One region of the Labrys sp. E2SS-1L genome, then DNA from elsewhere that is predicted to be linked to it. Evidence: predicted binding sites of a transcription regulator. Region 1 holds the regulator's gene; each other region holds the start of a gene.
The links. Region 1 encodes PhoB, which activates phosphate uptake and scavenging genes when phosphate is short. Its sites were predicted from a motif close to TGTCATNNANCTGTCAT; they were not measured.
Positions count from the first base shown of each region.

Region 1 (4,133 bases):
CATCGTCGGCTCTCTCGTCATGGTACTGCTCGCCCTCCTGATCGGTGCGCCGATCGGCATCATGGCCGGCACCTTCCTGGCCGAGGCCGGCCGCGGCAGCAAATTCGCCGATGCGGTGCGCTTCATCAACGACATCCTGCTCTCGGCGCCGTCCATCCTGATCGGCCTGTTCGTCTACCAGATGATCGTGGTGGCGACAGGCGGGTTCTCCGGCTGGGCCGGTGTGGTGGCGCTGGCCATCATCATCCTGCCGGTGGTCGTGCGCACCACCGAGGACATGCTGGCGCTGGTGCCGATCAGCCTGCGTGAAGCCGCCTTTGCCCTGGGATCGCCGATGTGGAAGGTCATCACCTTCGTGACCTGGCGCTCGGCTCGCACCGGTATCGTTACCGGCATCCTGCTGGCCCTGGCCCGCGCCGCCGGCGAGACCGCACCGCTGCTGCTCACGGCCTTTGGCAATTCCAACTGGTCGCTCAATCTCGGCAATGCCTTTGCCAGCTTGCCGGCTGCCATCTACCAGCTCGCGCCCTATCCCGATCCCAAGGCCGTCTCGGTGGCCTGGAGCGGCGCCCTCCTCATCACCGCCGGCGTGTTGGCGCTCAATATCCTGACCCGCTTCGTGCTCGCTCCCAAGAAATGAGTGCTCCCATGTCCGCTACCCCCCAAGCCTCCATCGCGGTTGCCGAACGCCCCCTCGCCGATCCAGCCGCCGCCGTGAAGCTCAAGGTCGAGAATCTCGACTTCTATTATGGCGAGAAGCATGCGCTCAAGGCCATCAATCTCGACATGATCGACCGGCAGGTCACCGCCATGATCGGTCCCTCCGGCTGCGGCAAGTCGACTCTGCTGCGCGTGCTCAACCGCATGTACGACCTCTATCCGGGGCAGACCGCCAAGGGCCGCGTGCTGCTCGACGGCCAGAACGTCATCGGCAAGGAGATCGACCCGGCGGTGCTGCGCGCCCGCATCGGCATGGTGTTCCAGAAGCCCACGCCCTTCCCGATGTCGATCTACGACAACATCGCCTTCGGCGTGCGGCTGCATGAATCCATCTCCAAGGCGGAGATGGACCAGCGTGTCGAATGGTGCCTGACCAAGGCCGCCTTGTGGAACGAGGTCAAGGACCGCCTGCACGCTTCAGCCCTAGGCATGTCCGGCGGCCAGCAGCAGCGCCTGTGCATCGCCCGTACCATCGCGGTGAAGCCCGAAGTCGTCCTGCTGGACGAGCCGACCTCCGCGCTCGATCCGATCTCGACCGCCAAGATCGAGGAATTGATCGACGAATTGAAGCGAGACTTCACCATCGTGATCGTCACGCACAATATGCAGCAAGCGGCGCGCTGCGCGGATGTGACGGCCTTCTTCTATCTGGGCGACCTCATCGAAGTCGGCCAGACCAACAAGATGTTCACCACCCCGAACGACAGCCGTACGCAGGATTACATCACCGGCCGCTTCGGCTGATCCCTCGGCCAGCGTCGAATTCATTTGGAGGCGGCATGTCCGACCATATCGTTACATCCTTCGACCAGGAACTGCGCGAGCTGCGCAACATGATCGCCGAAATGGGTGGCTATGCCGAGAAGAGCGTAGCCGACAGCGTCGAAGCCCTGCTCAAGCGCGACACCCAGCGCGCCAAGGCGGTGATCGATCTCGACGCCGCGATCGACAAGTTGCAGCGCCAGGTCGAGGACAGGGCCATCCTGATCATCGCCAAGCGCCAGCCGCTGGCTCTCGACCTGCGCGAGATCGTCTCGGCCCTGCGGGTGGCCAATGACCTCGAGCGGATCGGCGACCTCGGCAAGAATGTCGCCAAGCGCGTGGTGGCCATCCACAGTCACGCCCAGCCGGCCCAGCTCTTCGGCGGTTTCGACCACATGGCCGACCTGGTACTCGAGCAGCTCAAGCAGGTGCTCGACGCCTTCGCCCAACGCAATGTCGAGGAAGCCCTCTCGGTCTGGCGCTCGGACGGCGAGATCGATGCGATGTATACCTCGCTGTTCCGCGAATTGCTGACCTACATGATGGAAGATCCGCGCAATATCGGCTTCTGCACCCATCTGCTGTTCTGCGCCAAGAACATCGAGCGCATCGGTGACCACGCCACCAACATCGCCGAGACGGTCCACTATCTCGTGACCGGTGAATCGCCGGCCGGAGAGCGGCCCAAGGCGGACAACAGCACCGATCTCGTCGACCTTCCTGTGCCGGCTAAATAACAAGGGATAGGCCATGCCTCCCAAGGTTCTGATCGTCGAGGACGAAGAAGCGCTGACCCTGCTGCTGCGCTACAATCTCGAAGCCGAAGGCTATGAGGTGGATAGTGTCGCACGCGGAGACGACGCCGAGATCCGCTTGCGCGAAAGCGTGCCGGACCTGGTTCTGCTCGACTGGATGTTGCCGGGCCTGTCCGGCATCGAATTGTGCCGGCGCATTCGCATGCGCCCGGAAACCGAGCGCCTGCCGGTGATCATGCTCACGGCGCGCGGCGAGGAAACCGAACGCGTGCGGGGGCTGGCCACCGGCGCCGACGACTATGTCGTCAAGCCCTTCTCCGTGCCCGAGCTCTCGGCCCGCGTGCGTGCCCTGCTGCGCCGGGCCAAGCCCGATCACGTCGCCTCCCTGCTCAAGGCCGGCGACATCTCCCTCGACCGCGAGACCAAGCGCGTCCATCGCGGCAATCGCGAGATCCGCCTCGGCCCGACCGAGTTCCGCCTGCTCGAATTCCTGATGCAGGCACCGGGACGCGTCTTCGCGCGCGAGCAGTTGCTCGACAGCGTCTGGGGCCGCGACGTCTATATCGACGAGCGCACGGTCGACGTGCATGTCGGCCGCCTGCGCAAGGCGATGAACCGCACGCGCGAGATCGATCCGATCCGCACCGTGCGCGGTGCCGGCTATTCCTTCGACGAGACCTTCGCCAAGCAATCCTGAGCGCGTTTCGTGGGCATTGCCCGCTCGCTCCGCTTCGCCAAGGCTGCGTTGCGCCCTCACCACGCTCCTACGGGGAGAGGGTTAGGGGCTGCGCGACGTAGAGAGCAAGAGTGGGCGACGATATCCGCCCTCCTCCCTCGCCGCGCAGTCACGCCGCCAAATCCGCCAGGCGTGCCTGCAGATAGCGGCGGATGGCCGGATCGCTCTCCAGGCCGATCGCCCGCAAATAGGCATTGCGGGCCTCCTCCGGTCTGGCGGCCCGCACCAGCAAGTCCGCACGCGCGGCCCAATAGGGCTGGTAATCGACGATGCGTCCGTCACCGGCGACCTCGTCAAGTGCAGCCAGACCAGCCTGCGGCCCCATGAGGCGGGCGAGCGCCACGGCCCGGTTGATGGCGGCCACTGGAGAAGCTGTCAGCAGAACCAGGGCTTCATACAATGTGACGATCGCGGCCCAGTCCGTCGTCGCGCAGATGCGTCGATGCGCATGGGCCGATTGCAGCGCGGCTTCCAGCTGATAGCGGCCGATCTGGCGGACCTGGCCGGCCCGGGCAAGCAAGGCCTCGGCCTCCTCGATCAGTCCCGCATCCCAGAGCGTGGTGTCCTGCTGCTCCAGCGGAATATAATCGCCGCCCTGGCCGCGGCGCGCCGCCCGCCGCGCTTCGGCGTGCAGCATCAGGGCCAGCAGTCCCAGCACTTCCGGCTCGCCGGGCAGGAGCGAGGCGAGCAGCCGGCCGAGCCAGATACCCTCCGTCGACAGATTGCGCTCGCGGGCATGAGCCCCTTCCGGATCGGCCCAGCCTTCGGCATAGACGGCATAAACGGCCTCCAGCACCGCGTCGAGACGGCCGGGCAACTCGTCGGGCTCCGGGATGCGGAAGGGGATGCCGGCTTGCTTGATCTTGGCCTTGGCCCGCACCAGTCTCTGGCTCATCGCCACGGGCGAGACCAGGAAGGCGCTGGCGATCGCGCCGGCATCGAACCCCAATATCACCTGCAGGATCAGGGGCGCACGCACGGTGGCATCGAGGGAGGGATGGGCGCAGGCGAACATCAGGCGCAGGCGCTCATCGGGCACGGCATGCCGCTCGCCCTGCTCCGAGGCGAGGGCCTCGACATGGCGGCTGACCTCGTCCGCCTTTTCGCCGCGCAGCCTGGCGCGGCGGGCCGCATCGATCTGGCGGCGCCGGGCCGCGGTC
Region 1 is NZ_CP172712.1:1,767,515-1,771,647, reverse strand. It holds gene pstA (phosphate ABC transporter permease PstA) at 1-640, shown strand, start outside; gene pstB (phosphate ABC transporter ATP-binding protein PstB) at 637-1,464, shown strand; gene phoU (phosphate signaling complex protein PhoU) at 1,500-2,219, shown strand; gene phoB (phosphate regulon transcriptional regulator PhoB) at 2,233-2,934, shown strand; gene ACIGJE_RS08105 (RNA polymerase sigma factor) at 3,083-4,133, opposite strand, start outside.

Region 2 (4,133 bases), 1.5 Mb from region 1:
GCTGGCTGCCTATGCCAACGCCATCACCGCCATCAAGATCGGCGGTGGGCTCTATCTCCTCTATCTGGCCGTCAAATCGGCGCGTTCGGCCTTCAAGGCCGGCCAGGACGAAACCAGGCAAGAACGGGGTCCGATCGACTACCGCCGGCTCTACTGGCGTGGCCTGATGCTGCATCTGACCAATCCGAAGTCGATCCTGGCCTGGATCGCCATCATGTCGCTCGGCCTGAAATCGGACGCTCCCGGCTATACGGCCCTGGCCATCATCGTCGGCTGCGCCATGATCGGACTGACGACCTTCGGCGGTTACGCCCTGGTCTTTTCCGCCCGCCCCATGGTTCGCCTCTATCAGAAGGCGCGGCGCTGGATCGAAGCCACGCTGGCATTGTTCTTCGGCCTGGCCGGTATCCGCCTGCTGCTGTCGCGGATGTGAGTCCGGACATCGCCTGGTCATAGGCCGCGCGCCGGGCTCCAACCTTGATAGTCAAACCGGCAGGCTGGCACGGCCCTGCTTGACCGCACTGGCTGGCGCAGGCGTGGTCTTTGCCCGGCTGCAGGCATCCACCACATTGGCGACGAACTGGTGGGCGCAGGCGTCCCAGGAATATTTCAAGGCCTCCGCCCGGGCGTCCGCGGGTTTGAGGTCGAGGCAGGCGCGCGCCGCGACGGCAAGGTCGTTGTCGAGGATGCCGGTCCTGCCGGAGCTGATCACGTCGATCGGCCCCGTCACCGGAAAGGCTGCCACCGGCAGGCCGCTGGCCATCGCTTCGAGCAGGACGATGCCGAATGTATCGGTCAGGCTCGGGAAGACGAAGACATCCGCCGAGGCATAGGCCCTCGCCAGGTCCTCTCCCTCCAGCATGCCGGCAAAATGGACGGCCGGATAGCGCAAGCGCAGCATCTCCAGGGCCGGCCCACCGCCAACCACCACTTTCGAGCCGGGCAGGTCGAGATCGAGGAAGGCCTCGATGTTCTTCTCGACCGCAACCCGGCCGACATAGAGGAAGATCGGTCCCGGCAGGTCGAAGATGCGCACCGGTCTTGGCTGGTACAGTTCGGCATCGACCCCGCGAGACCAGCGCATCAGCCGCTTGAAGCCGCGGGCCGCCAGTTCACGCTCGAGGGCCGGCGTAGAGACCATCGTCCCTGCCCCGGCATTGTGGAAACGCCGGATCCAGCGATAGCTCCAGTCGAGCGGTACCGGAACGCGCGCGGCGAGATATTCGGGAAAGCGCGTGTGATAGCTGGTGGTGAAAGGGCGTCCCTTCTTCAAGCAGGCCCGGCGGGTCAGCAGGCCGATCGGCCCTTCGGTGGCGATATGGACATAATCCGGCTTCTCGGCCTCGATATGCCGCTCGATAGCACCGAGCGGCGGCATGGCAAGGCGGATTTCCGGATAGGATGGCATCGGCACCGACCAGAAGCGATCCGGCGCCAGGAAGTCGATTTCGACGCCCTGTCGCGATGCAGCCGCAGCCGTCTGCTCCAGGGACCGGACGACGCCGTTCACCTGCGGGCGCCAGGCATCGGTGGCGATCAGGATCTTCATGGGACCGGCTCAGGCGGCGCGCTGAGGAACCAGCGTCTCGTCCTGGAGGGCCGGAGGCTTGTCGGCCTGCCGGACCAGTTCGCTCCAGCGCACCAGTTCGAAACGGCCGTCGAAATGCTCGACGATCGCGGTGCAGCTTTCGACCCAGTCGCCGGAATTGATGTAGGTGACGCCATCGAGGTCGCGCAGCGTGGCGTGGTGGATGTGGCCGCAGATGACCCCGTCGCAATTCAAACGCTTGGCTTCCTTGGCCAGGGTTTCCTCGAAATGGCCGATGAAGCTGACGGCGTTCTTCACCTTGAGCTTGGCCCAGGCGGACAGCGACCAGTAGGACATGCCGAGGCGCCGGCGAATGGCGTTCAGCCAGGTATTCACACCCAGGGCCGTGACATAGGCCCAGTCGCCGAGCAGGGCCAGCCACTTGGCGTGGCGCACCACCACGTCGAAGGCATCGCCATGCATTACCAGGTAGCGCTTGCCATCCGCTGCGACATGCACGGTCTGCTCGATGACCTCGATGCCCCCGAAGTGATGTCCGGGGAAATCGCGCAGGAACTCGTCGTGATTGCCCGGAATATAGACCATGCGCGCGCCCTTGCGGGCCTTGCGCAGCAGCTTCTGCACCACGTCGTTGTGGGCCTGCGGCCAGTACCAGCCGCTTTTCAACTGCCAGGCATCGACGATGTCGCCGACGAGGTAGATCGTCTCGGCGTCATAGGCGCGCAGGAAGTCCAGCAGCATGCCGGCCTGGCAGCCACGCGTCCCCAGATGCACATCCGAGATAAAGAGCGCTCGGTAGCGCGTGCCTTCGCTGTCGCTGTTCATGGCACCATCCTCGCCTGGCCCAAAAAACCTGTCGTCGAAACGAAGCATGAGAACGCGGCGCTTGCTTTGATGCGCTTTGCTGCAGACATCAGCGAAATCGACGACGCATCCTGATTGTCACAAACACGATTCAGTTCATGGTTTTATGACAGGCGACATGTCCGAGGGGGATCGCTGCCCATTCGCCCGCTTTTTCTCTGATGGCGTCTTGAGCCGAGACGAAAACAGCTCGATTTGCAAAGACACGCCGAAACAAAGACTTCCAGCAAACAGGCATTCACTCATGAGGGCCTTTCGCTCTAGTGATAGGCAACCCAGAGCACGATGGCACCAAGCACAATGCGGTAGATGATGAAGGGCCAGGTCGAAAAGCGCTCGAGGATGCGCATCAGTCCCCAAAGGGCGGCAAAAGAGGAAATCGCCCCGACCACCAGGCCCACCAGGAGGATCAGCCAGCCTTCAACGGAGAGATGGGCACGCAGAAGCGTGGCGATTTCGTGCAGGCCGGCCAGGGCAATCGCGGGAATGCCCAGAAGGAAGGAAAAGCGTGCCGCCTCCTCGCGCGAGAAACCGCAGAACAGCGACGCCGTCAGGGTCGAGCCGGACCGCGACACGCCGGGGATCAGGGCGCCCACCTGAGCGAGCCCGACGATCAGGGCATCGCGCAATCGCATGTCCTCGACCCGGCGCCGATGGCGAGCCAGGAGTTCGGCAGCAGCGAGCAGGCCGCCCATGACAAGGCAGGCAAGGCCGATCACAGGCAGGGCCCGCAGGGGACTGTGGCAACGATTGAGCGTTGGCGCGAGCAGCAGGCCGGCCAGCACGATCGGCACCGTACCCAGCACCACGCCGACCGCCAGGCGAAATTTCGGGGACATCCAATCCCCCGTGCGTACGGCCGCCAGCGACCCAAGGGTGATCGAGCGGATATCCGTCCAGAAATAGCAGACCACCGCGCACAGGGCCGCAAGCTGCATAGCCGCGGAGAAGGCCGAGCCGGGGTCCTGCCAGCCGAGCAGGGCCGGCACCAATCGCATATGGGCCGTGGAGGAGATCGGCATCAACTCGGTGATCCCCTGGACCACGCCGAGGAAAGCGACCTTTGCCACCCCCAAAGTCATAAAGCCGGTGTCGACGCCGTCGGTGCAAGCGCCACTCATTCCACACCTCAAGGATTGCGCCCGACCCAGCACGCGCACCCACAAAACTTTCGATCGCGGCAACTTTACGGCAGGCCAGCGTCGCCGATGAAATTGCGGTGCGCTTCATGTGACGGCGTGTTGCCGCTGCGGCGAGCGGCAAGATTAAATCGGACACAACTTCGGCTTGTACCCTTGAAGCTGCCCCCAGCCACCCCCAATTGCTCGGGTGCTGGGTTGCAACATGGGAGAGGATAATGACCTCTTGTTCTACGCGTGGCCGCTGGCATCCGCTTCATGTCGTGGCGGTCATCGCCGGCTTTCTGATCTGGTGGCCGCTTGGCCTGGCGGCGCTGGCCTATTTCATCTGGGGCGACCGCTTTCCCCGGGAAAAGGTGCGTGAAGGCTTCGAGCGGGCCAAGGCGGAATTCGCCGGCTTCTCGCGTGATCAGCGCAGCTATGCCGGCCATGGCTGGTCGGCCACCGGCAATGCCGCTTTCGACGACTATCGCCGCGAGACGCTGCGCCGCCTGGAAGAGGAACGCCGGCGCCTCGAGGAAGAAGGCCGCGCCTTCGCCGAATTCGTCACCAATCTGCGTCGTGCCCGCGACAAGGAAGAG
Region 2 is NZ_CP172712.1:3,304,225-3,308,357, reverse strand. It holds gene ACIGJE_RS15290 (LysE family translocator) at 1-433, shown strand, start outside; gene ACIGJE_RS15285 (glycosyltransferase family 4 protein) at 485-1,549, opposite strand; gene ACIGJE_RS15280 (UDP-2,3-diacylglucosamine diphosphatase) at 1,559-2,374, opposite strand; gene ACIGJE_RS15275 (undecaprenyl-diphosphate phosphatase) at 2,674-3,534, opposite strand; gene ACIGJE_RS15270 (DUF2852 domain-containing protein) at 3,771-4,133, shown strand, end outside.
Region 2: a site for PhoB is predicted at 2,509-2,525, ahead of ACIGJE_RS15280 (UDP-2,3-diacylglucosamine diphosphatase). Genes of this name have one in related genera too.

Region 3 (4,133 bases), 620 kb from region 1:
GGCGCCGTGTCGGGCTATATTGGCGGGCGTGCCGACAATCTGATGATGCGCTTCGTGGAGATCCTCTATTCGCTCCCGTTCATGTTCTTCGTCATCCTGCTGGTGGCTTCGTTCGGGCGCGATTTCTGGCTGATCTTCGTCGCCATCGGCGCCATCGAATGGCTCGACATGGCCCGCATCGTGCGGGGCCAGACCCTGTCCCTGAAACGGCGCGACTTCATCTCGGCAGCCCATGCCCTGGGGCTCAGCGAGGGGGCGGTGATCCGCCGCCACATCATTCCCAACACGCTGAGCCCGGTGCTGGTGTTCCTGACGGTGCGCATTCCCCGCATCATCCTGCTCGAAAGCTTCCTTTCCTTCCTCGGGCTCGGTGTACAGGCACCGCTCACCAGTTGGGGAGCGCTGATCAAGGAAGGCGCCGATTCCATGGAGGCGGCCCCCTACCTGCTGATCTGTCCGGCCATCTTCCTGGTCACCACCCTGTTCTGCCTCAATTTCATCGGCGACGGCCTGCGCGACGCCTTCGACCCCAAAGATCGCTAGAGCGTTTTTCTTTCAGACGGAGGCGCTTTGAACCGCAAAATACTACCGATATCAATACGTTAAAACGCGGGGACGGTTCGGCTTAGCCGCATTTTGCTTAAGGGAAGACCGATGCAACAGACACCTGTGGATCAGGCTACGAAAGACATCCTCCTCGACGTCAGCGGCCTGGAGGTCGACTTCAGCACCCCCGACGGTACGGTCAAGGCGGTCAAGGGCATCGACCTCAAGGTCAGCAGAGGCGAGACCGTCGCCATTGTGGGCGAATCCGGCTCGGGCAAGAGCCAGACCATGATGGCATTGATGGGCCTGCTGGCCGGCAACGGCCAGGTCCGGGGATCGGCCAAATATCGCGGCAGGGAATTGCTCGGCCTGCCGGCGAAGGAGCTCAACAAGGTACGCGGCGACAAGATCACCATGATCTTCCAGGAACCGATGACCTCGCTCGACCCGCTTTACAAGGTCGGGCGCCAGGTAGCCGAGCCGATCGTCCATCATCGCGGCGGCAGCTATAAGCAAGCCCGCAAGAAGGCAGTGGAGCTGTTCAAGCTCGTGGGCATTCCCCATCCCGAGCGGCGGGTGGATGCCTATCCCCATGAGATGTCGGGAGGCCAGCGCCAGCGTGTGATGATCGCCATGGCGCTCGCCAACGATCCCGATCTGTTGATCGCCGACGAGCCGACCACCGCCCTCGACGTCACGGTGCAGGCGCAGATCCTGTCCCTGCTCGCCGATCTCCGGCAGCGCCTGGGCATGTCCATCGTCTTCATCAGCCACGATCTCAACATCGTCCGGCGTTTTGCCGATCGCGTCTATGTCATGCGCCGTGGCGAAGTGGTGGAGACCGGCACCACGCAGGAGGTCTTCGACAATCCCCGGCATGACTACACCAAGATGCTGCTGGCGGCCGAACCGTCGGGCCACAAGGATCCGCCGCGTCCCGATGCTCCCGTGCTGCTCGAGGGCCGCAACATCCGCGTCACCTATCATCTCAGCGGCAGCCTGTTCGGCGGCCACAAGGCGATGGATCTGAAGGCGGTGGACGATGTTTCCGTGCGCCTGCAGCAGGGGCAGACCATCGGAATCGTGGGTGAATCGGGGTCGGGCAAGTCGACCCTGGGCCGCGCCCTGCTGCGGCTGAATACCGGCGAAGGCAACATCCGCTTCGACGGTCGGGACATCTCGCGGGCAAGCGTGCTCGAGATGCGTCCGCTGCGACGCGCCCTGCAATTGGTGTTCCAGGATCCCTACGGTTCGCTTTCCCCCCGCATGTCCGTGGGATCCATCATCACCGAGGGCCTGAGGGTGCATGAGCCGAATCTGTCGGCTGCCGATCGCGACATCAGAGCCATCCAGGCCTTGACCGAGGTTGGCCTCGATCCCACCGCCCGCAACCGCTATCCGCACGAATTCTCGGGCGGCCAGCGCCAGCGCATCGCCATTGCGCGCGCCATGATCCTAAAGCCCAAGGTGGTGGTGCTCGACGAGCCGACCTCGGCGCTCGACCGCTCGGTGCAAAAACAGATCGTCGAGCTGCTGCGCGAGCTGCAGGCCTCCCACAGCTTGTCCTATCTGTTCATCAGCCATGATCTGTCGGTGGTACGCGCGCTGTCCGACTATGTCGTCGTGATGAAGGAAGGGCGCATCGTCGAGGAGGGCCCCACCGCCCAGATCTTCGATGCACCGCGCGAAGCCTATACTCGCACGCTTATGGCGGCTGCACTCGGCAAGGAACGTGTGGAGGCAACAGGTACGGCCTGAGGACCTGTCGCCTGCGCGTCGCTTTGGCGGCCCCTTGTCATCCCCCCGTCATCGCTTGGTCTTATCCGCGAATCCCATCGCACAACCCGGATTCGGCGAAGGAGCGGATGGGCATGACGGATGTGAACAGCATCGGGACACAGGCGCCAGCCAAGAGCCAGGGCCATGTGAAGCAGGCCGTGGAACATCACCGGCTATTGTCGCTGCGCGGCATGCAGGACCGGCTCTTCACCTTGGCTTTCAGTGGCCTCGTCTATGCCCAGATCTGGGAAGATCCCGAGATCGACATGGAGGCGCTGGCTCTCAAATCCGACGACCGACTGGTTGCCATCGCCTCCGGCGGCTGCAATGTGATGAGCTATCTCAAGGCTGGCCCGGCTGCGATCACCGCGGTCGACCTCAACCGCCACCATATCGCCCTCAACCGCCTGAAGATCGCGGCCGCCCGGCACCTGCCCGATCATGCCGCCTTCTACGACTTCTTCGCACGTGCCCACCAGCGCCGCAATGTTTCGATCTACGAGACAGCCCTGCGCTCCCATCTCGACGCCGAGACACGGGCCTATTGGGACGGGCGCGACCTGCTTGGCCGCCGCCGCATCGGCTATTTCGGCAAGAATCTCTATCGTTACGGCCTGCTCGGCCGTTTCATCGGCTTGGGACACCTGATCGGGCGGCTGCATCGCATCGATCCGGCCGACCTCCTGGCCGCCCGTGATCTCGCCGAGCAGCGCCGGGTCTTCGACGAGCGCATCGCGCCCCTGTTCGATCGCCCCCATATCAAATGGCTCACCCGCCGGCGGGCCTCGCTCTATGGCCTGGGCATTCCGCCCGAGCAATATGACGCCCTGGCCGGGGCGGCCGCAGACGGGGAAGGCATTGCCGACGTGCTGCGCGAGCGGCTGGAACGCCTCGCCTGCGATTTCGACCTCAAGGACAATTATTTCGCCTGGCAGGCCTTCGGTCGCGGCTACAAACCCGATGGCGACGGGCCGGTGCCACCCTATCTCGAGCAGACGGCCTACGAGGCCGTGCGCGATCGGGCCGATCGCATCGATGTCCGCCACGTCAATTTGATCGACCACCTCAAGGCCCAGCCGGCAGCCAGCCTCGACGCCTATGTGCTGCTCGATGCCCAGGACTGGATGACCGATGTCATCCTCACCAAGCTGTGGAGCGAGATCACCCGGACGGCTCGCCCCGGCGCCCGCGTGATCTTCCGCACCGCCGCCGAGGAAAGCCTGCTGCCAGGCCGAATTCCCGCCGACCTTTTGGCGCGCTGGTCCTACGACCGCGAGCGCTGCCGGGCCTGGACCGCGCGCGACCGCTCCGCCATCTATGGCGGCTTCCATCTCTACGAGCTGCGAGCCCTCCATTGAGCATCCAGATGCAGGCAGGCGACGCCGCGGCGGCGATGAACCGGATCTATCGCCACCAGCGCTACATCTATGATCTCACGCGCAAATATTACCTGCTCGGGCGGGACCACCTGATCGCCTCGCTCAAGCCGGCAGCGGGTGAAACCATTCTCGAAATCGGATGCGGCACCGGCCGCAACCTCATCGCCGTGGCCCGGCGCTATCCCGCCACGGCGCTCAACGGTTTCGACATCTCGACGGCGATGCTCGAAACGGCTCGACACTCGCTGGACCGCAATGGCCTGGCCCGTGTCAGCGTGGCTCAGGCCGATGCCACCCGTTTCTCGCCCGAACAGTTCGGGCGCAAGGGGTTCGAGCGCATCTATATCTCCTACACGCTGTCGATGATCCCGGATTGGCGCGCCGTGCTGGAACGGGCCGTTGCAGCCCTGGAACCGGGCGGTCGCCTCC
Region 3 is NZ_CP172712.1:2,386,832-2,390,964, reverse strand. It holds gene ACIGJE_RS11075 (ABC transporter permease) at 1-543, shown strand, start outside; gene ACIGJE_RS11070 (ABC transporter ATP-binding protein) at 655-2,304, shown strand; gene ACIGJE_RS11065 (BtaA family protein) at 2,412-3,683, shown strand; gene ACIGJE_RS11060 (class I SAM-dependent methyltransferase) at 3,680-4,133, shown strand, end outside.
Region 3: a site for PhoB is predicted at 2,340-2,356, ahead of ACIGJE_RS11065 (BtaA family protein). Genes of this name have one in related genera too.